DNA from 2 places in the Blautia sp. An46 genome. Region 2 is predicted to be linked to the other one. Evidence: a T-box and tRNA genes for the amino acid it is inferred to sense, from the RefSeq annotation. Region 2 holds a T-box; the other holds one or more tRNA genes.

Region 1 (11,945 bases), on a different contig from region 2:
TCTCTACATAAAACCTGCAGGCTCCCATTTCCAGTACCGAAAACACCAGAATCTGTACTAAAATGACCACTGCCCCGGGGATAAGAAACCATAAGGCAAATGTAGTATCCTCCAACCATCTTTCTATGCTGACAGACCCTCCGGTCCCGGTTATCAGACCAACGATCAGGCTCACCAGCACACAGTTCCCGTAGTTCCTGCGAAATTTTTCTTTTCCGTCTGCTTTCAGACCCGCTCTGTTCCAGTACATACGACCCCCTCCTCTCAAATCATATATTACTGTTTTATTCTAACATGTATTCTACCGGTATAAAAGTGAATTTTTTATTACATAGAAAAACATCATTTCTTCTTAGCTGTTATTATCATAAAATTTTTCCAAAATATTTTTTAATTTTATCTTGACATTTCAAATTTTATCCCTTATAATCATTACTGTTGCTAAGGACAGCAACGAATTTCATATGTGCGTTTAGCTCAGCTGGATAGAGCGTTTGACTACGGATCAAAAGGCCGGGGGTTCGAATCCTCTAACGCACGGTATCAACCCTTATGTCTCAGGACATAGGGGTTTTTGTTTTATCAGAAAACCATTTATGAAAGGAGTTCCATATGCTTACATCAACTCAGCTTCGGCAGCAGCTTTCCTCCATAAACAGAAAAAGCTATCCTGCATATAAAAGTTTAAAAGGCATCTATCAATTTCCTGACTATCTTTTATCTATTGACCATGTACAGGGCGACCCTTTTGCCTCTCCTTCCCACGTAAGTATTTATGTTTCCAGAAAAAGAGCAGCTTTTCCGGAATTCTGTTTTTCATCTTCTCCGGCCAGGATTGCTGTTCAGGACCTGCTCACACGTAAATTTGAAGAGCAAATTTCCGCTTACAGTTTCCGGGCAAAAGGTTCCGGCAAAAGCGGTCTCATCTCTATTACCCACTGTGGACAGGAAATTCTGGAACGGACGGCCTGTCAGGTTACCGATAAGGAAATCATTGTCCGCTTTACTGTCGGCTTCCCTGCAAATGGCAGGACAATCAACGCACCAGAGCTTGAAAAAATCCTGTTTGACTTTCTTCCCCGCTGCGTGCAGAAAAGCCTGTACTATAAAAATATTTCTTCAAAAAACGTAGAGGAGACTGTATTTCTCGCAGAAGATCAGGAATATATCCGCAAAGAACTTCCCAAAAGAAATCTGGCTGCTTTTGTGGCTGATCACTCCATTCTTCCCAGACAGAGCGGTATTTCTCAGAAACCCTTGAAAGGAAGTATCCCCTTTCTTTCCCCGGAAACACTCCAGATAGAAATGAAGCTTCCCCACAAAGGTATAATCCGTGGAATGGGAATCCCAAATGGCATCACTCTTATTGCCGGAGGAGGGTATCATGGAAAGTCCACACTTCTGAACGCCTTAGAAAGAGGCGTTTATAATCATATTGCAGGAGATGGGAGAGAATACGTGATCACGGAACCTTCTGCACTGAAGCTTCGTTCTGAAGACGGGCGTTTTATCAAAGATGTGGATATTTCTCTATTTATCAATGATCTGCCTAATAAAAAGGATACCCGTTGCTTCTCAACTCTGGATGCCAGCGGAAGCACCTCTCAGGCCGCCGGAATTGTAGAAGGAATGGAAGCTGGAACTAAGCTCCTGCTTCTGGATGAAGATACCTCTGCCACCAATTTCATGGTCCGGGATACTTTTATGCAGGAAGTGATAAGCAGAGATAAAGAACCCATCACTCCATTTCTGGAAAGAGCAAGGGACCTATATGAAAAGGCTGGCATTTCCACTATCCTGGTAGCAGGAAGTTCAGGTGCTTTTTTCCATATTGCAGATACGGTAATCCAGATGGACAGCTACCGGACTCTGGACATTACAGAAAAAGTTAAAAATCTGTGCAGAAAGTATCCCCTATCTTTCTCCCATGTTCCGGCTTTTGCCATGCCGAATTTTAATAGAGTCATGACAGCGCCTCCGGTGAAAGGAGACGGATACAAAGAGTTAAAGCTGAAAGTTCATGGAAAAGATTCTTTCTCTCTGGGTAAAGAAACCATAGATTTAAGATATATCGAACAGATTGCCGATTCAGAACAGACCGCCGCACTGGGACAGCTGCTGAAATATGCCAGGGAACACCTTTTAGATAATAAGCGAAGTCTTTCTCAGGTAATTTCCCTTCTGGAAAAGACGCTGGATGAAAAAGGACTGGCCGGTATCTGCTCTTCCTCTTATATCCCCTGTGGTCTGGCAATGCCCCGGAAGCAGGAGATTTATTCTTGTTTTAATCGTTATCGAAGATAATGCCGGGGAACTTTTTATTGTCATGAGTAAAAAGGCCGCTGTATTTGTGCAGACTTTCCTCTATACGGTGTCTGCATAAACACAGCGGTCCCTCTTTATTCTGAGACTTTCTAAGCTTCTGCTTTCTTCAAAATTCCTACTCCAATAGGATAAGGCCCTGTATGGACTCCAATGGTAGCGCCTATCCGCATCTGCGGCCAGTTTTCTGACGGGTAGCCTCTTTCTGCCAGCTTCTGACCCAGATAGTCTTTAAAGGTCTTGTACTCCGGAACATCCAGACCTACGCCTGTGACCAGATGATACTCCTCAAGATTTATTTTTTTCTTTTCCAGATACTCGACAAACATATCTGCTACCTTGAACAAGGATTTCTTTCTGCCTCTGCAAAGCTCTGTAGAACCCAGTTCCCCGTCATAATACTGGAGCAAAGGTTTTATATTCAGCATACTCCCGGCCAGAGAAGCCGCCTTTCCGATCCTTCCTCCATGTTCCAGATATTTCAGATCCTTTGTGGTAAAAAAGATATGTCCTGTATTTCTGATCTTCTCCAGGGCTTTTACTGCCGTTTTCAGATCCAGTCCCTTATTCCTGAGCCTGACCGCTTCTTTCACAAAAAGCCCCTGAGCCGCAGTTACCAGCTGAGAATCCATCACATAGATTTCTGCCTCAGGATGCTCTTCCAACAGTTCCTCCCTGGCATTTATTGCAGACTGCATAGAGCCGCTGAATTTCTTTGTCAGGCAGACGCACAGTACCGGCGTACTGGTTTCTACAAAGGGAAGAAAGGCATCCATATAATCCTGTACAGAAGGCATAGATGTCTTGGGATAGCAGTCCTGATTATCTGCCATTTCCTGATAAAAGTCCGTAATGGCTATATCCTTTCCTTCTCTCAGATAATTTTCCCCATCAAAGGATACATAAAAAGATACGATGGAGACCTTCTCCTGCTCCGTATACTGAAGAGACAGGTCACAGGAGCTGTCGCTGACAATACCAAATTTCATTTTTCATCCGTCCTTGTCTTTCTTTTTAATATCTGTTATCATCTACAGTAAATGTTACAATTGTAACACTTTATTTTCTGAAAAACAATATTTAAAATCTCAACTGTTACAAAAAGGAGAATTTTGTTCATGAATACTTCATCGAAAAATCCTTCCAAAGAGTTTACAAAAAACTGTATAATGGATGCCCTTCTCCAACTTATGCACACCAAAGAATATGAGCAGATTTCTATCTCTGAACTAACTCAGAAAGCCGGGGTTTCCCGGATGTCTTATTACCGCAACTACAACTGCAAAGACAGTATACTGATTGATTATATGCACCGGATTTTAAAAGAGTACGCAGAGGAGTTAAAAGGTCCTTCTTTTCGTTCAGATTTCCAGACCTACGACCATATCCTGCGAAGTCTGAAATATCTTGAAAAATACAAAGATTACGTGCTGTGCCTGAAAAAGGCCAACCGCTCGGAAATCCTCCTTCAGGGATTGGATCTATATATGCTTTATGTAACAGAATCTCTGGAAAAATCAGCTCTGGAAAAATACGATCTCTACTACTATTCCGGAGCTCTTTACAACATTTTCATGCATTGGATCGAAGACGACATGAAAGAAGACATCCAGGTTATCGCCTCTATTATATATGAACATGTGCGGCATAACCGTTTCAATGACAGACAAAGGAGGTAATCCTCTTAGCAAAATCAAAAATGCTTCAAGCCTTCCTTGCAACGGCTTGAAGCACACTGTAGTGTAATGGGCGATGGTGGATTCGAACCACCGAAGGCTTTGCCAGCAGATTTACAGTCTGTCCCCTTTGGCCACTCGGGAAATCGCCCCTAAATTTTCAGTTCTCACAAATTATAGCATACCCTGACCGAATTGCAAGTGTTTTTTTCATTTCTTTCAAAGACTGCAAAAGGAACTGTGGCATTCGTCATATATCAGTAATAACATGTATAAGTATTCTCACTTTTAACTAATGCCACAGCTCATTTAAATACCCTGCTATCTTTCTATTCTTCCTGATCCAGCACACATTTCACAATGATTGCTCCATGGGAAGGAACCTCCAGATGGATAACTCCGGCCCTGCACTCATGAATTTTCTTTACAAGACTGTATCCAAAATCTCCAGTCACCATCAGCTGTTTGAATTTACAGGTTCTGGATCTTGGAATCCCCAGTTCCCACACAGACAGCTCCACCATCTTCGTCTCATCGCTGTTATTAATGGTCACCACAGTTTTCTCCCTGTCTGTAAATCTGCCGTAACTGATCTGCTGATAATCATTTGCCAGAAATTTTACAGATCCTCTCAGCAATTCACGATTCTCCTTGTGTATCCGTATGATATCTTTATGAAAAGCGATCAGTTCCTGGTCTTCTCTTCCCCAAGGATAGGTTCTCCGATTATCCGGGTCGGTAAAACCGCAGAGTCCTGCTTCGTCTCCATAATAGATGGTAGGCGCTCCCGGCCATGTCATCTGGATTACCACAGCCTCCCGGAAGACGGCCTTGTTTATATCCTGCTGGGCAGCTTCACTTCCCAGATTTTCTACCCGTCCCACTTTATGATTGGTTCTTGTAAGGAAACGGGAGTGATCATGATTAGACAGCTCATTCATGGCAGTCATCAGCGAAGGCGCATAGAAACTGGCCATATGATATTTCATAGAGCCGATAAAACAGTCACTATTTCCCAGCATGCCCTCGTTAAATTCATCACTGTGTTTCTCCATTCCTGTCAGGAACCAGGTTACCGGCTCCATAAAAGCATCATAGTTCATCACAGTGTCCCACTGGTCTCCTTCCAGCCAGGACCTGGCTTCTCCATAATGCTCTGCAAGGATCAGAGCGTCAGGGTTAGCCTCCTTCACATTCCGACGAAATTCTCTCCAAAACTGATGATTGTACTCATTGCTGTGTCCCAGGTCTGCCGCAACGTCAAGACGCCACCCGTCCACATTATAGGGGGGAGAAACCCATTTTCTGGCAATACTCATAATATAATCATAGAGTCTGGGAGACTCTTCATAATTCAGTTTTGGCAGAGTGTCATGTCCCCACCAACCGTCGTAGAACTGGTTATAGGGCCAGCTATACTCATTGTGAAAGCGGAAAAAAGTACGGTAAGGACTGTCCTGAGATATATAAGCCCCCTTCTCATATCCTGTCTGATTCTCGTAAATCTGCTCTCTGTCCAGCCATTTATTAAATGAGCCGCAATGATTAAATACTCCATCCAGGATTACTTTCATGCCCCTCTTATGGATTTCTTCCACAAGACAGACAAAAAAAGCATTGCTGGCTTCTAGATTTACTTTGTCTGTAACTCGTTCTATATATTTGGTAGCATGGGCATTTTCCATATCCCCATCGGTCAGGACCTCTCCCCCGTCTTTCACGATTTTTCCATAATGAGGGTCTATATAATCATAATCCTGGCTGTCATACTTATGATTGGAAGGAGATACAAACAAAGGATTAAAATAGATCACATCCACACCCAATTCTTTCAGATAGTCCAGTTTATCCAGAACTCCCTGGAGATCTCCTCCGTAAAAATCCCGGACATCCATAGCCTGAGGAGGACGGTTCCAGTCCTCTACCTTTTTTACATGTTCATCAATATATGCATACTCACCTGACACCACATCATTAGACGGGTCCCCGTTGCGGAATCTGTCTACAAAGATCTGATACATCACTGCTCCCTTTGCCCAGTCAGGAGTCTTAAATCCCGGAACAATACCAAAACAGTAGTGGTCGTCAATCTCTCTGGTCACTCCAATCTGGTTATAATAGCAATGAATTTTTCCGGAAATAATCTCAAAATAGTAACGGATAGTCTCATTTCCAAGTTTCACATCCGTCCCATAATAGTCAAATCCGTCTTTTGAGTTAAGCCATTTCATAGGCTGTCTAACATCATCATATACCAGAAAAACAAAGTCCACATTGTTTTTCTTTGTGCGGATACGGATATTCACTGTGTCCCCGGCTTCCGGTTCTGCCGGGGTCCTGTAATTTTCCGTTTCATCGCTGAACACCGCACGTTTATTAAAAGTAGGCCTCATATTGGTCACATATTCCTGAATCTTCCTTGCATCCGTAAGATTTTCGTAATTCATACTGCATCCTCTCCATCTTTTAGCAAAACCTATAAGTGTTTCCTGCTTTGCTGAATTACTTCATATTATTATATGTTACTATTCTATCCCACCGAGTCCATATATACAACTACTTTTTCCACGGATTTTTCGTACATTTTTTAGGTCAGTTTACAAGGAACTACACGCAGACCGTGAAACGGGCTGCTGACAACAAACGGCGCTATGCTCCCGGCTGGGTGCATAGCACCTGTTTGTTGCGGGGGTTTCCAAAGGGGGCAGCGCCCCATTTGGCACACGACTTTGCGGAGCAAAGTGTAGTGTGTTATACGCTCTGTCGGCGTTGCCCTGAAAATACCGTTGCCGCCGGGGAGGGCAAGGGCATTTGACGCGGCAGGAAAGCAGGGCTTTGTTTGGGGCTGGTAAGCCGGAAACAAAGGGCTGATTTCAGCAGCAGACAGGGCGTATTATGAAAGCCCCCGTCCCTCGTCCTCCGCCCCCGGTCTATGGGACAAAAAGTCCCAAAGCTCTGGACACCGTGACCAGATGTGTGGCCACACTCCGGGAAAAGTAGCAGGACGGCAGGAAACCGTCAAGGCTGAAATGAATGGGCTGACGCCCGGCCTTGACCGTTCCCCGCCGCCCCGCTGGATGGGTGGACAAGGTGGCCAATCCCTAAAAGTGTTTGGCCGCACTCGTTCATTTTGGGGCCTTTCTTCTCCCAAAATTGAAATGGGCGGGAAAGCCCTAAAATGGCTTTCCCGCCTTGATTACCCATTAGCAAAGACGGGCGAGACTGTCAACGGCGGCGCTGAAAGCGCCGTTCATCTTGACCGTTGACTGGCTCGCCTGGCTTTGCTACTGCCCGTAAGAGATGGAAAAACAAGATGGAAAACAAGGTTAAAAATGGTTGACAAGTCTATCGGATGTGTGTTATACTGTGCGACAGTTTGAGATTGGAAGGAGGCTTACGTGTGTTAATTTGTGTACGCTAATAAGCAATAAAAAGTAGAAGTACCTTTCCACATGATGGTGGGCTTTTTTTGCGTGCGTATGCAAAGGAACACGTAGGTTTGACACGAGCAGTCTTTGAACTGTATCGTGGTGTTTTTTCGTGCTTTGTTGTTATGCAGGCGTCTGCCCTCTCTGTGGGACAACGCCTGCTTTTTATTGCAGAAACAAAGGAACAATGCAATAAAAAAGGAGGTTCGCATTATGACCCAAAACAACAATTCATGGAGAAAAACTTATTTTACACTTCTTGCCGGACAAGCAATATCCTTTATTAGCAGCGGTATTTTGCAAATGGCCATTATCTTTTATTTGGTTGCGAAAACTAATTCTGCAATCATATTGACGGCGGCAACACTGATTGGATTTTTGCCGCAAGCCTGTTTAGGCCCGTTTGCAGGTGCTTTTGTTGACCGGCACAGCCGTAAAAGCGTAATGATTGGTGCGGATTTGATAATTGCCGCCGCTGGCGGTATTCTGGCGCTGGTGGCGTTTTACATGGAATTGCCCGTATGGTCTATTATGGTTGTCCTGTTAATCCGAAGTGCGGGAACTGCTTTTCATTCTCCAGCATTCAGCGCAGCAACACCTATGATTGTGCCAAAAGAGGAACTTACAAAATGCGCTGGTTACACGCAGACCATGCAAGCAGTAAGTGCGATTATCAGTCCAGCTGCCGCAGCGTTTTTATATGCTGTTTGGCCTCTTAATGCAATTATATTGTTAGATATTGTGGGTGCAATCCTTGCCTGTGTGACTGTTGCGATTTCGTCCATACCAACGCCTGAACTATGTCCAGAAACGAAAAGACAACAGTTTTTACAGGATATGAAAGAGGGGTATGTGGTATTAAAGCAAAACAGGGGCCTCTTTGCTCTGCTCTGGATTGGTGTAATTTATATGTTCTTTTATATGCCAATCAGTACGCTTTTTCCTCTCATCTGTATGTCATACTTCAAAGGAACACCGGCCCATGCCTCTGCCGCTGAAATTGCTTTTGCGGTTGGTATGCTGCTTGGCGGAGTCATTCTGAGCATTTGGGGCGGTTTTAAGAAACGGCGGTACACCATCGGTCTTTCCGTTCTCCTGATGGGCGTTAGCAATATGCTCTCCGGGCTTTTGCCGCCAGACGCATTTCTTGTCTTTGTTGTGTGCTGTACTGTTATGGGAATTTCCGCTCCATTTTACGGTGTGCAAAATGCGATTTTTCAAGAAACGGTCAAACCAGAATATCTGGGGAGAGTTTTTTCTCTACTGACAAGCGCCGCTTCCCTCGCCATGCCGTTTGGCCTTGTCATTTCCGGGCCTCTGGCGGAGCGGCTGGGAGTTGAGAAATGGTTTGTCATTTGCGGAATTGGCATTATCATCGTTGCGCTTGCCGTATTTTTACTACCCGGTTTGAGAGAGATTGACAATACGCAATAATCAACTGCACCTTTTTCTATTACTAAACAAAATGCCTGGATGGTGGTTCTGAAAAACCAGAACCGCCGTTCAGGCATTTTTTATCTTCGTCCTCTCTGCGGTTTTGGATTCTTCAGCAAGTCGGATTTTTCCGCAATCTTTTTCAGCCACTTCCGTTCTTCTACTGACAGCTTCCTAAAATTCAGCTTGAGCCGTTTGCAGATAAACGCCAAGTACGCTTGTTCCGTGTCGCTGTCCTGGCTGACGATTTCACCAGCAGTTTCCAGCATTTCTTTTAGCGGGTTATCCTCTGGGACGCTGAAAAAATCGTCCTTGTGTGTTTCCCGCAGAGCAAGGGCAATCCCGTTTATGTCCCGTTGTATCACATAGCGGCAAAACTCGTCCTCATCAATATGGGCGGTGATAAGCTGTCTTAACTGCGTATCACTCATGCCAGGATTATGCTTTTTTATAACAGTTGCGCTCATCGTGTCCACTATGGCGTTTGCACCCTGCGCCTGTTTCAGTGCCGTTCCGTTCACATAGATTTCAAGGTCAGCCATCAGCCGGGGGAAATCCGGGTGCGCCGCCAGCTCACACAGCAGGGTATTGTCTATCCTCCCGCTTTTCAGCAGGTCAATCATTTCATCACTCAAACGCAGGTCTGCAAGATCGGCGTTTGGGTGATTTTTCATTTCAGACAGCCCCAGCAGATAATCAGCGGTCACACCGTAAAACTTCGCCAGCCGGATAAGGGCATAGTGGCTGATGTCCTTGAAGTCTTCCGTTTCGTAACTGCCCAGCGCAGACTTGGAAAGCCCGGTCTGCTCCGCAAGCTGCCCCAGCGTCAAGCCACGCTCCACACGTAGGTCTTTTAATCGCTCTTGTATGGATAAAGACATATTCACCCTCCTTGCTAGCTCAACGAAAGAGAAGCCGTTATGCTATGTACTATGCTCATAGCATAACGGCATAGGCATTTACAGTTTTATTTTACCATTTGCTACATCTTCACGAAATTTATCAACAAGCTTCGCTGTCAGCTTGGATTTACCGTAGTGTTCAAGTACAAAAGTACGATAACTTTTTCCATCTACAAGCACATCACTTTTTCTGGTCAACAACCAATTTCCGTTACCTCCTCCCTGTTCTCTAATATTCCAGTCTTTCCCATATCTTTTATAGATTTCATCTTTTTTACCTTGAACAGACATTGATTCGCTTGGAATATAAACAATTTGCATAATAGCTCCTCCTTTATTTTGTGCAAGAAGACCAGAAACCTGAATTTGTCTTTTATCTTTTTTTGATTATATCACAAATCCGAGAGCGTGGAAATAGGGAGTTTTTCAGGCTGATTTCCTACCTCTTGGATATACGGCACAGGCGGTCAAAAAGGTGTAGACTTGGGATAGTTCATCGATGGACAAGCACCTTGGAAACAGAACACGCCAAAGAAAACGGAGGGACGCATGAGCAAAAGACCCTATCAACACCTGCCGCCGCTGGAACACAGGCCGGACGGCTCCCCCTACCGCATAACCCCGCCCCAGAAGAGACGAGCCAGCGGCCTGATACGCCGGGAGTGCTGCAACTGCGAGGACGGAAACTGCCTTGCGCTGGACGATGGCGACACCTGCGCCTGTCCGCAGATGATTTCGTTCTCCGTCTGCTGCAAGTGGTTCCGCTGGGCGGTCTTGCCGCTGGACAGGACGCTGGAAGCGGAGATTTACCGGGACAGGGACTTGAAACGCTGTGCGGAGTGCGGCGGTGTGTTCGTCCCGAAGTCCAACCGGGGCAAATACTGCCCGGACTGCGCCGCCAGAGTTCACAGGCGGCAGAAAACAGAAAGTGAACGGAAAAGGAGGTCTGCTGTGGACAGTTAAGAGCGGGAAAAGCCTTGATTTGCAAGGCTCCGCAAGCCCTCAACCGGGGCGGCTGGTATCATTTATCATTCGCCCCGGAAAACGGGCCTCTAACCGTCCACAAAACACGCTATGACAAACACGATTTATATTCACCAGCCGGAAAAGGCGTTCAGTTTCACCCGGCTCCCCAATTTCCTTTTTGAAGCACCCACATTCCAGCCCTTGAGCAACGAAGCGAAGGTGCTGTATGCCTTTGTCCTGCGCCGGGCGGAGTTGTCCCGGAAGAACGGCTGGGCGGACGAGTACGGGCGGGTCTACCTGTACTACCCCATCTGCGAGGTGGTCGCTTTGCTCCGCTGCGGGCGGCAGAAAGCGGTCAACACCCTGCGGGAGTTGCAGTATGCGGGGCTGGTGGAAATCCAGAAACAGGGCTGTGGAAAACCCAACCGCATTTACCCGAAATCCTATGAAGCGGTTCCAAACACCGACTTCAAGAAATCCGGTTATGGTACGCCGGAGGGCTGAAAACCGTACTTGGCGAGTACGAAAATCAATCCTCTTGAAGTACGGAAATCTGACGGTATATAGAAATACAGAGATTAAAACCATCTATTTACATTCATTCCATTCCAATCCTATCAGAGATATTTTCGGCGGGAAAACCCGCCGGAAAGGAATGGAATGGGGAAAGGAGTTCAATGGCACAACACGCAATTTTGCGATTTGAGAAGCACAAGGGCCACCCGGCGGGGCCGCTGGAAGCCCACCATGAACGGAAAAAGGAGCAGTACGCCAGCAACCCGGACATTGACACCAGCCGGAGCAAGTACAATTTCCACATCGTCAAGCCGGATGGCCGCTACTACCATTTCATTCAGAGCCGCATCGAGCAGGCCAGATGCCGCACCCGCAAGGACAGCACTCGGTTTGTGGACACGCTGATTACCGCCAGCCCGGAGTTTTTCAAGGGCAAGTCCCCAAAGGAGATAGCGGCCTACTTCCAGAGGGCGGCGGACTTCCTCATTGACCGGGTGGGCCGGGAGAACATCGTTTCGGCTATGGTACACATGGATGAAAAAACGCCCCATCTGCACTTGGTCTTTGTGCCGCTGACAAAGGACAACCGCCTGTGCGCCAAAGAAATTATCGGCAACCGGGCCAATCTGACGAAGTGGCAGGACGATTTTCACGCCTGTATGGTGGAGCAGTACCCCGACCTGGAGCGTGGGGAAAGCGCC
Region 2 (11,945 bases):
TCCTGGCAGGAATATATTATGAAAAAAACTGGAGAAAAGGACTGAAAGTGGAGGTCCATTTCCAAGGGGAGCCTATCTTTCAGGGAGAAGAAGGCTTTCTTACCGAAACCATAGAAAATGCCAAAAGGCTGTTTCTGCCAACCCTTCAGGCAGGATTTTCCGTAAGCAGGAATCTTTCTTTTGGACAGGAAGAGAATACCAGTATGTCGGATCAGAGCTATAAAAGGGATATTTTTTCCGTTATGGGGAGACAGAGGATTATCCGCCAGGTCCCTTTTATGGCTGTAAGGCGGGGATACTACGAAATACAGAAAGTGGACCTGGTAACCAGGGGAATCCTTTTGAATGGAGAGATGTATCATACGGTTCCTGCCAGTACATATCTCTATGTATATCCTAAAAGACTTTCAGGAGAAAACTGGGAAATGCTTTTTCGGCGGATTTCAGGAATCTACGAGTCCAGAAAAAGACTTCTGGAGGATCCCTTTCAGTTTCGCGGCATCCGGGAGTATACCCCGGAAGACCCTATGAATAAGATTAACTGGAAGGCCAGTGCCAGGACCGGCAGTCTTATGGTGAACCAGTTAAACTCAGCGGTGTCTGGCAATGTGTATATTCTTTTAGATGTGGAAGATGAGACGGTATGGAAATATGAGGAAATCCATGAAGAAGGAATCCGTCTGGCTGCAGCTGCAGCGGAATATTTTTTATCCAGAGGGATTGATGTAGGACTGATTACCAATGGAAAAGACTGCAAAGAAAAGTCCGAGATTTTTCTGGCCGGACAGTCTGGCAGAGGACAGAGGGAAAAACTTTTTCAATGTCTTTCCAGGATTGATCTGGGACAAGACTGCAGGAAATTTTCCGACTGCCTGGAGGGAAAAAAGGAGTTTCTTTTATCAAGAGAAAGCCTCTGCATTCTCATTACAAAAAATCAGTATGGAGAGCTGGAAGAGATTATGGCAGAACTGGGAGAAAAAAATCAGGGTAGCGTTTATCTGGCTACGCTGTATTCAGAGATGGAGCTGAAAATAAAAAGAAAACAAAGGATGGAAGTCCTTCGCTGGGAGGTGAAGAGATGAAGGAAGACAAAATTCTGAAAATATATGGCTTTCTTCACCTGTGGCTTTTTATGACAGGCATTCTTCTTCTACTTCTGCATTTGGGAGATGGGTTATATGCAGGAACTCCGGTAAAGATTTTCTGCATGCTCATATCTGCCCCGGTCTTCCGGGAAGTATCGATGAGAGGAAAGAAAATCTGGAGTTATCTGGCTGTATCATTTTTGATTCTGGCAGGTTTCTGGCTTTTGGGAAAGGCGGGATGGGAAAGAGGCTGTCTTCTTCTGGGTGTCCTTTTCTTTCTGACCCTGTTTTTTGTACAGAGGATAAAGGGGAACAGAAAGGCTTTTTTTCGGCCTTCTTATCCCTGCCTGCTGGTTTTTGCACTGGAATATATTTTTGCTCTGGAGTATGGGCTGGAAATCTTTCAGAATGTGTTTCTGGTCTTTGCCGGGTGTTATTGGCTTTTGATTCTGTGGTGCCGGAACAGGGAAGGTTTTCTGGAATACTGCGGCGCTCATGAAAAATTATACCGGTTTCCAAAACAGGGAATTGCTTATGGAAACCGGCTGATGCTGATCTTTCTCACAGGACTGACTGTGGGCTGCATGGTTATCCTGCCTTTTCTGGAAATTGACAGGGGAATCCTGGCTGTACTGGAGCTGCTGAGGCGGTTTCTGGCGATGCTCCTGTCTGGTGAAAGAGAAGCTCCGGAGCCGGAAGAACTGCCCCAGGAGGATATGGGAGCCCAGCCCCCTTTTCTGGGAGCCGGAGAAGAACCCTCTCCTCTGCTGACAGCTATTTGGGAAGTGCTGGAAAAAATATTAATCGCAGCATTCGTTCTGGCCATCCTGGGAGGAATCTGTGTGTTTCTTTACTGGTTGTATAGGAAATATAACAGTGAGACTGAAGTCAATGGGGATATACTGGAAAGCCTGGATGTTTCCAGAAAGGAAAAGACTGAGAAACTGGGAAAAAGCCGGATGCCGAGGTTGGGATTCTTTTGGGGCAGGACGCCTGAGGCCAGAATACGGAAATCTTACCGGCAAAAAATTATGAGAGAAGGGAAACCTTCTGCCGTCTTCACCCCCATGGAACTGGAGGAAGCAGCAGGTCTTCCAGAAGGGGAGGAAAGAGAAGAGTTTCACAGCCTTTACGAAAAGGCCAGATACGGAAATGCTCCCTGCTCCCAGGAAGAGGCCAGGCGCATGGGGGAGCTGGAGAGGGTGGACTTTTCCTGAAAAATAGTGTAGAATGGCACATAGCGAAAAAAAGAGGTAAGGAAATATGGGAACTGGAATTCCGGTAAAACTCCAGGTGTTTGAAGGTCCTCTGGATCTTCTTCTCCATCTGATCGAGAAAAATAAAGTGAATATCTATGATATACCGATTGCTGAGATCACAGATCAGTACATGGAGTATATCCATCAGATGCAGCAGGAAGACCTGAATATCATGAGTGAGTTTATGGTAATGGCAGCAACGCTGATTTCTATCAAGTGCCGGATGCTCCTGCCGAAAGAGGTAAACGAAGAGGGAGAGGAAGAGGACCCAAGGGAGGAACTGGTCCGTCAGCTCCTGGAATATAAGATGTATAAATACATGTCCTATGAACTCCGGGATCGAATGGCGGCAGCGGCGAAAAATGTGTATAAAGCCCCTACGGTTCCCAAGGAAGTACTGGCCTACAGAGAACCGGTGGACCCGGAAGAACTTCTGAAGGGCATTACCTTGGCAAAACTCAATGATATTTTCCAGAGCGTTATCCGCAGACAGGAGGATAAGGTAGACCCTATCCGGAGCAAATTTGGAAAAATCGAGAAGGAAGAGATCAGTCTTCCTGACAAAATGGAAGAGGTAGAGGACTATGCAAGGAGCCACAGATACTTCGGCTTTCGAGATCTGCTCTCAAGACAGTCCAGCAAGGTCCAGGTGATCGTTACCTTTCTTTCCATCCTGGAATTGATGAAGATGGGAAAAATCCGTATCAGCCAGAAAGAAACTTTCGGGGAAATTTATATTGAAAGCTGCATGAAAGGATAGAATCAATGGAACTGAAAAAAATCGAGGGTGCCATAGAGGCCATACTCTTTGCCATGGGAGACGCAGTATCATTAAGAGATATTGCCAAGACTATTGGTCATGATATGGAAACTACGAAAAAAATCATTCGAAATATGATGCTGAAATATCAGACAGAAGACAGAGGCATTAAGATCATTGAGCTGGAAGACTCCTTTCAGATGTGTTCAAAGGAAGAATACTATGATTATCTGGTGGCCATGGCACTTCAGCCTAAGAAGGCGGTTCTGTCCGATGTCATGTTGGAGACTCTGTCCATTATTGCTTATAAGCAGCCTGTTACAAAACTGGAGATTGAGAAAATCCGGGGCGTGAAAAGTGACCATGCAGTGAATAAGCTGGTTGAATACGGACTGGTGAGAGAGGTAGGCCGTCTGGATGCTCCGGGAAGACCGATTTTGTTTGGGACCACAGAGGAATTTCTCAGAAATTTTGGCGTTCAGGGTCTGGACGACCTGCCGGAGATCGATCCGGTACAGATTGAAGATTTTAAAGCAGAGGCAGAGGAGGAGATCCAGCTTCAGCTTGATGTTTAAAGAGATACTGCAGACGGGAGGAAGACCTGTTTGTGGTATCTTTTTTTGGGCCTGTTCATAACCTTTATAATAAGAAGGAGAGACAGGTATGAAAAAAGCTGGGAAAATATGGATAATAGGAATTCTGATCTGCCTGGAGATCATTCTTCTTCCCTGGCAGGTCTATGGAGAAGAAGTTCAGGAGCCGGACAGCCTGTATGCCCTGTCTGCAGTGCTCATGGACGGTGATTCAGGAAGGGTACTCTTTGAAAAGAACGGGGAGGAACAGAGACCAATGGCCAGTACCACTAAAGTGATGACCTGTATTCTGGTACTGGAATCGGGAAGGACAGGGGAGACAGCCCAAACTTCTGCCTATGCCGCATCTATGCCGGAAGTGCATATGGGAGCCAGAGAGGGCGAGAGTTATGGCGTCAGAGATCTTCTCTATGCCCTGATGCTGGAAAGTTACAATGACGCAGCGGTGATCCTGGCAGAGCATATCGGGGGAAGCACAGAAGGATTTGCAGATATGATGAACGAGAAAGCCAGGGAAATCAGCTGTGAGGATACATGGTTTATCACCCCCAATGGCCTGGACGCCCAGGCAGAAACAGAAGAAGGGGTAAAGATACATTCTACCACAGCAGAAGATCTGGCCAGAATCCTTCGCTACTGCATAAGAGAATCTTCTGCCAGGGAAGAGTTTCTGGAAATTACCCGTACGCCGTCTTACACTTTTACAGACTCTTCAGGAAACAAAACCATCTCCTGCACCAACCACAATGCTTTTCTGAGCATGATGGAAGGGGCGTTGACGGGAAAAACGGGATTTACCGCAGATGCAGGCTACTGTTATGTAGGGGCTCTTGAGAGAGAGGGCAGGACTTTGATCGTGGCCCTGCTGGGCTGCGGCTGGCCTAACAATAAAAATTATAAATGGTCAGATACCAGAAAGCTGATGGAATACGGACTGGAAAACTATACCTGGCAGAGCTTTGCCCAGGCTGAACTTCCTCAGATTCCACAGTATCTGCCGGTAGAAAATGGACAGACGGAGATACTGGGAGTCCCGGCCCAGGTGGCGGTTTCCCTGGAGGAACTTTCTCAGGAAGAAGGAATGCTCATCAGGAAAGACGAAAAACTGGAGGCGGTTGTGGAGATAGAGCAGAGCCTTCAGGCACCAGTAAAAGAAGGAGAAAAAGCCGGAGAGATTTTATATCAGGTAAATGGTCAGACCTGGAAGACCAGGGAGATCCATACGGCGGCTTCTCTGGAAAAAATTGATTTTCCCTGGTGTCTGGAGGAGACCTTAAAGAGACTGGTATTTGCTCCGTGACCGTGATAAAATAGTTATAAAACTACGAATATAGGAGGAATGGATGATGAATGCAGCTATGGAAAATATTCTTACAAGAAGAAGTGTCAGAGCCTTTGAGGAGAAAGAAATCCCCAGAGAAGAACTGGAGCAGATTGCAAAAGCTGCGATCTATGCGCCAAGTGGACAGAACAAACAAACCTGGAAGATAACTGTAGTTACAGACCGGACTAAGATCCAGGCACTGGCAAAGGCTGTAGGAGAAAAACTGGGAAGAGAGGGGTATGATATGTACAGTCCGCAAGTCCTGGTAATCCCTTCCAATGATAGAGATAATCACCACTCTCAGGATGATAATGCCTGTGCTATGGAAAACATTATGCTGGCGGCCCATTCCTTCGGAATTGGTTCTGTTTGGATCAATCAGGTAAGAGATGTCTGCGACGTCCAGGAAGTGAGAGCTATTTTGAGAGGCTGGGAGATCCCGGACAATCATGTGATATTTGGAATCGCTGCCCTGGGATATGCGAAGACTCCTGTTACTCAGAATCCTGAGAAAAAAGGGCAGATACATTTTGTGGATTAAGGATAGAAACAAGATGAAACCAATCATAATGGACTTTTCCGGCATCTACCGGGAAGAAAATTTTTTGAAAGAGGAAGAGGCTTTGTGGCTGGATTTTCGAAAGCTTCAGGGAGTAAACTGTTACTGTACCCAGGAGGCAGAGGATGAGATTAAAGAAAAGATTTACAGTCTGCCTTTTCAGGGAATCCATTTTCTGGATTCCGGCAATTATCATTACCTTACAAAATTCTGGCTGGAGAAAATCCAGAAGCCTTTTTCCCTTCTGGTATTCGACAATCATACAGATATGCAGGAGGCAGCCTTTTTCGGGCTGCTTTCCTGCGGCAGCTGGGCTGGAGAGGTCCTGGAAAGCCATACATTCCTTTCCAGTATGTGTGCAGCAGGCCCTCCTGAAAAAGCCTTTGAAGAATATCATGGCCCAGGCAGGGAGAAACTGACCTGCATCAGCAGGGAAGAACTGTCGATAAAGGGAGAAAATCTCTTTCTGGAATTTCTGGAGACAAATAGAGACGTGCCTTTGTACATCTCTATAGATAAAGATGTTTTAAGAGAAGAGGATGCCAGGACCAACTGGGACCAGGGAGTGCTTTCTCTGGAACAACTTTTAAAATGGCTGGAACTGGCCTTTGAAAAAAGGAAAATCTTGGGAGTAGATATCTGTGGAGAAAATCCTCCGGATACAGCCAGGCCTCTTTCAGGAGAAGAGCTGAAGATTAATTCCCGGACAAACAGAGAACTGTTATCCTTTTTAAAAAATAAATAAAAAAGCAAGTTATACTTGACTAATTTAATCCAAATTCGTTATAATTTTAACATACAATTATTTACATAGGAGGAATTTAAGAAATGAACCAGTGTTATGGATGCAATACCTGTGCCAGTGCAGACAAGCCTTTGGAGGGATTTATCCGCAGCCTTCCCATGGAGACTTCTCATCACAGAGTAGAAGGACAGAGCACCAAATGCGGCTTCGGCCTTCAGGGTGTGTGCTGCCGTCTCTGCGCTAACGGCCCATGCCGGATCACACCAAAAGCTCCCAAAGGAATCTGCGGTGCTACTGCAGATGTTATCGTGGCAAGAAACTTCCTGCGGGCAGTTGCCAGCGGTTCCGGCTGCTATATCCACATTGTAGAAAATACAGCTCTGAATGTGAAGAAAACAGCTGAGATCAAGGGAGAGATCAAAGGGGAGAAATCCCTGGCAAAACTGGCAGAGATTTTCGGTGTACAGGGAACCGACAAGTGGGATACTGCAAAACAGGTAGCCCAGATGGTCCTGGACGATCTGTATAAACCGGAATACGAAAAAATGGAACTGGTAGAAAAAATGGCTTACGGCCCCAGATTTAAGAGATGGCAGGAACTGAATATCCTTCCCGGAGGAGCCAAAGGCGAAGTGTTCCATGGCGTGGTGAAATGTTCCACAAACCTGAATTCTGACCCTGTAGATATGTATACAGACTGCCTGAAACTGGGTATTTCCACAGGTATCTACGGACTGACACTGACAAACCTGCTGAACGACGTACTTTTAGGAGAACCGGAACTTCGCATGGCACCGGTAGGCCTTCGTGTGATTGACCCGGATTATATCAACATTATGATCACAGGACATCAGCACACGATTTTCGTAGATCTTCAGGAGAGACTTACTTCCAAAGAAGCTGTTGCAAAAGCTCAGGCAGCAGGAGCCAAAGGCTTTAAGCTGGTTGGCTGTACCTGCGTGGGACAGGATCTTCAGCTTAGAGGCGCTCATTATACAGAAGTATTTGACGGCCATGCAGGAAACAACTACACCAGTGAAGCTGTTCTTGCCACAGGCGGCATTGACGCTGTTCTTTCTGAGTTTAACTGTACTCTTCCAGGCATTGAGCCTATCTGTGATGAACTGATGATCAAACAGATCTGTCTGGATGATGTAGCAAAGAAGGCCAATGCAGAGCTGAAACCTTTCAAATTTGAAGAGAGAGAAAAACAGAGCGAAGAGATTATTGACGAGATCGTAGAAGCTTATAAAGCAAGAAGAGGCAAAGTAACCATGAATCTTCAGCCGGAACATGGAAACGACCACACTCTTACCGGTGTTTCCGAAGGTTCCTTAAAGGAATTCCTGGGAGGAAACTGGAAACCTCTTATCGACCTTATCGTATCCGGAGATATTAAAGGTGTTGCCGGCGTGGTAGGATGCTCCAACCTGACAGCAGGGGGCCATGACGTTCTTACAGTAGACCTGGTAAAAGAACTGATCTCCAGAGACATTATCGTTCTCACAGCAGGATGTTCTTCAGGGGGAATCGAAAACTGCGGTCTGATGACGCCGGAAGCAGCAAAACTGGCAGGACCAAAGCTCCGTGCAGTCTGCGAAAAACTGAATATTCCTCCAGTGCTGAACTTTGGTCCATGTCTGGCTATCGGACGTCTGGAAATCGTTGCCACAGAGCTGGCAGAAGCTCTGGGAATCGATATTCCTCAGCTTCCGCTGGTACTTTCTGCCGCACAGTGGCTGGAAGAGCAGGCTCTGGCAGACGGATGCTTCGGCCTGGCCCTGGGACTGCCCCTTCATTTAGGACTGCCGCCTTTCGTTACAGGAAGCGATCTGGCAGTGAAACTTCTTACGGAAGATATGAAGAGCCTTACCGGCGGACAGGTGATCATTAACCCGGACGCTAAGGCAAGTGCAGATATCCTGGAAAAGATCATTGAGGAGAAACGTGCAGGTTTAAATATTTAAAAGACAGGAGCCTAAGATGAAGAGAATAATGATAGACGCCTCGAAATGCGACGGCTGCAAGAGCTGCTCCGTGGCATGTATGCAGGCCCACAGAAAAGATGAAGGCGATGTCTATACACTGGATCTCACAGACATTGCCAATGAGACCAGGAATTTTATCTATAAAAATCCTGATGGAAGTTATACTCCGGTGTTCTGCAGACACTGTGACCAGCCGGAGTGTGTCATGTCCTGTATGAGCGGCGCTCTTGCCAAAGACCCGGAAACAGGCCATGTACAGTACGATGAGAAGAAGTGCGGTTCCTGCTTTATGTGCGTGATGAACTGTCCTTACGGCGTACTGAAACCTGATGACAGCACCCGCAGCAAGGTGATCAAATGTGATTTCTGCATTGACAAGGGAGAAGATCCCAGCTGCGTAAAGGCCTGTCCAAAGCAGGCTATCTGGGTTGAGGAGGTGTAGAGATGGAATATGTGATCTTAGGAGCAGGAGCAGCAGGCATTACTGCTGCAAAGACTATCCGGAAAGCAGACAAAAATGGAAAGATTACGGTGATCTCTACAGATACTCAGGTACATTCCAGATGTATGCTTCATAAATATCTCAGTCACGAAAGAGATGCTGCAGGGATCAGCTTTGTGGATCCGGACTTTTTCGAGAAAAATCAGATCACCTGGCTGCAGGGAAAAACCGTAAACCGTCTGGATACCCAGGGGAAAAAGGTTTATACCGACCAGGGAGATGAAGTAAGCTATGACCGTCTTCTCATTGCCACAGGAGCAGAGAGCTTTATCCCACCGGTGGGAAATTTAAGAGAAGCTGAAAATGTTTTCGGACTCCGTCATTTAAGAGACGCCCAGGCTATTGATGAGCTAGCCAAGGATGCGGAAAATATTGTGATCATCGGTTCCGGTCTGGTTGGTCTGGATGCAGCCTATGGTCTGATGGAGACTGGAAAGAAAGTATCCATTGTAGAGATGGCAGACCAGATCCTGCCCGTACAGCTTGATAAGACGGCGGCTTTTGAATATCAGAAACGCTTTGAAGGAGCAGGAGCCCGGTTCTATCTGGGAAGAAAGGCTGCGGACACCATTATGGGAGAAGATAAGAACATTCATGAGATTGTCCTGGATAATGGAGAAAAGCTGGCCTGTGACCTGATCATTGTGGCTGCCGGCGTCCGGTCTGCAGTTGCAGGAATGGAAGGAGAAGGGATCGTCATTGACCGTGGAATTAAGGTAGACGATTATCTTCAGACAGGAGCCGAAGGAGTATATGCGGCAGGTGATGTAACCGGCCTTTCCGGTATCTGGCCAAACGCTCAGAAGCAGGGAGAAACGGCGGCTCTGAATATGTGCGGTTCTCATGTAGAATACACAGACCGTTATGCCATTAAGAATACCATTAACTTCTTCGGACTGGTTTCTATGTGTGTAGGTGTGATCCTTCCTCAGGAGGGCGATGTGGTCATTGCCAGAGAGGATTCCAGAAACTACAAACGTGTAGTCCTTCGGGATGGAAAGGTAGTTGGCGTTCTTCTCCAGGGAGATATTTCCCACGGCGGAATATGGCAGTATCTGATCAAAAATCAGATTTCCATATCCGGGATCCAGAAAGATATCTTTGACCTGAACTTCGGAGATTTCTATGGTATTAAGGACAATGGAGAATACCAGTGGAGAATGAAAGCCATAAGCAGATAAACCGGATTACTGCGTCATTGCAAGTTGTTAAAGTGCCCTTGACAAAGCCGGCAAGGTTTCTGTATACTGGTCTTCGTAAATGAGAAAAGCGAAGATGGGAACAAGTAGTATGCAGAGAGACCTACAGAAAGGAGCCGGCAGATGAGAGGCCCAGGAGAACTGCAGTGCGAATACCTCCCGGAGCTTCACACCGAAAAGCAATGAGTAGGCTGTGACGTTTTGGTGTACGTTACAACACTTTGAGTATCGCGTAAGCTGTACTTGCAGAGGCAGGCAGTGTGAGCTGTCTGTGAATAAAGGTGGTAACACGGGAATCTATAAGCTCTCGTCCTTTTGTAACAGGAAGGACGGGGGCTTTTTATCATTGTGGGGACTGCCCTGTAAAAGTTTTGCAGAATATTTACTATGTTTTCTTGAACAGTCTGGGGGAGCTATCGCATTAAACAAAATCGAGAATATTTATGTATTTTATTGCTCAGTCTGCGCCGCTTTGAGCCTGTAGTCTCAAAGCTGTGCTCGACAAATTCGCATAAAATACATAAATATTCCTGACACATGTTTAATGCGACAACTCCTGCTCGACAAATTTGCAGAAAACATAGCAAATATTCTCTGTAATTCTTCGAGGGCAGTTGAAAATGATAAAAGTTTGTGAGCTGTTTATCGGACAGACGATAGCGTCCTTCAGAAAAAAGCAAAAACTGTGGCAGCTGTTATTTGTATACTGCCATGGTCAAGTAAAGAGAAAAGGAGAATCTAAGATGAAAATTTATGAGGAATTGCAGGCCAGGGGGCTGATCGCACAGGTGACGGATGAGGAAGAGATCAGGGAATTGATCAACAACGGAAAGGCAACTTTTTATATCGGGTTTGACCCTACGGCGGACAGCCTTCATGTGGGGCATTTTATGGCTCTGTGTCTGATGAAGCGCCTTCAGATGGCGGGAAATAAGCCTATCGCTCTGATTGGCGGAGGCACCGGTTATATCGGGGATCCTTCCGGAAGATCGGATATGCGTTCTATGATGACGGCGGAGACTATTCAGCACAACTGTGACTGCTTTAAGAAACAGATGGAAAGATTCATTGATTTTTCTGATGGAAAAGCCCTTATGGTAAATAATGCAGAGTGGCTGTTAGATCTGAATTACATTGACTTTTTAAGAGAGGTAGGCCCTCACTTCTCGGTAAACCGTATGCTTACTGCAGAATGCTATAAGCAGCGTATGGAGAAGGGCCTGAGCTTTCTGGAGTTTAACTATATGATCATGCAGAGCTATGATTTCTACATGCTGTATCAGAAATATGGCTGCAATATGCAGTTCGGCGGAGATGACCAGTGGAGCAATATGCTGGGCGGTACAGAACTGATCCGGAGAAAGCTGGGCAAGAACGCCTGTGCCATGACCATTACCCTTCTTCTGAATTCTGAGGGCAAAAAGATGGGCAAGACCCAGTCCGGGGCTGTATGGCTGGATCCAAACAAGACCTCACCTTTTGACTTCTACCAGTACTGGAGAAATGTGGCAGACGCCGATGTGCTGAAATGTATCCGTATGCTGACCTTCCTTCCCCTGGAACAGATCGATGAGATGGATAAATGGGAAGGCAGCCAGTTAAATACGGCAAAAGAAATCCTGGCTTATGAGCTTACAGAACTGGTTCACGGAACCGAAGAAGCCCAGAAGGCCCAGGAAGCGGCAAAGGCCCTGTTTACCAGTGGAAATGCAGCAAATATGCCTTCTGCCCAGATTGAGGAGTCTGAGCTTACAGATGGAAACATCGACTTGATCTCCCTTCTGCACAAAAGCGGACTGGCTAATTCCCGTTCAGAGGCCAGAAGAGCTATTGAACAGGGAGGCGTAGCCATTGACGGAGAAAAAATTACAGATATCAAATATCTGGTTCCAGGAGAAAAACTTCAGGGAGAGGGAATTGTCCTGAAAAAA

The links. A T-box is a leader RNA that pairs with one kind of tRNA and senses whether it is charged. The one in region 2 lies ahead of tyrS (tyrosine--tRNA ligase), so its partner is inferred to be a tRNA-Tyr.
Region 1: it has a tRNA-Tyr gene. The T-box ahead of tyrS (tyrosine--tRNA ligase) is inferred to sense a tRNA for this amino acid. The anticodon was not compared.

What each region holds. Positions count from the first base shown of each region.
Region 1 is NZ_NFIF01000022.1:5,026-16,970, forward strand. Features, by position in the region: gene B5G00_RS15440 (DUF975 family protein) at 1-250, opposite strand, end outside; tRNA gene B5G00_RS15445 (tRNA-Arg) at 467-540, shown strand; gene B5G00_RS15450 (ABC-ATPase domain-containing protein) at 613-2,304, shown strand; gene B5G00_RS15455 (DegV family protein) at 2,415-3,311, opposite strand; gene B5G00_RS15460 (TetR/AcrR family transcriptional regulator) at 3,441-4,001, shown strand; tRNA gene B5G00_RS15465 (tRNA-Tyr) at 4,069-4,150, opposite strand; gene B5G00_RS15470 (glycoside hydrolase family 13 protein) at 4,328-6,445, opposite strand; gene B5G00_RS15490 (MFS transporter) at 7,640-8,860, shown strand; gene B5G00_RS15495 (helix-turn-helix domain-containing protein) at 8,941-9,741, opposite strand; gene B5G00_RS15500 (hypothetical protein) at 9,820-10,083, opposite strand; gene B5G00_RS15505 (cysteine-rich VLP domain-containing protein) at 10,312-10,725, shown strand; gene B5G00_RS15510 (replication initiator protein A) at 10,837-11,232, shown strand; gene mobV (MobV family relaxase) at 11,406-11,945, shown strand, end outside.
Region 2 is NZ_NFIF01000010.1:9,401-21,345, forward strand. Features, by position in the region: gene B5G00_RS09495 (DUF58 domain-containing protein) at 1-1,082, shown strand, start outside; gene B5G00_RS09500 (DUF4129 domain-containing protein) at 1,079-2,302, shown strand; gene B5G00_RS09505 (segregation and condensation protein A) at 2,349-3,104, shown strand; gene scpB (SMC-Scp complex subunit ScpB) at 3,110-3,679, shown strand; gene B5G00_RS09515 (D-alanyl-D-alanine carboxypeptidase family protein) at 3,768-4,997, shown strand; gene B5G00_RS09520 (nitroreductase) at 5,044-5,562, shown strand; gene B5G00_RS09525 (arginase family protein) at 5,576-6,325, shown strand; gene cooS (anaerobic carbon-monoxide dehydrogenase catalytic subunit) at 6,409-8,292, shown strand; gene B5G00_RS09535 (4Fe-4S dicluster domain-containing protein) at 8,309-8,755, shown strand; gene B5G00_RS09540 (NAD(P)/FAD-dependent oxidoreductase) at 8,758-9,996, shown strand; T-box leader at 10,079-10,332, shown strand; gene tyrS (tyrosine--tRNA ligase) at 10,758-11,945, shown strand, end outside.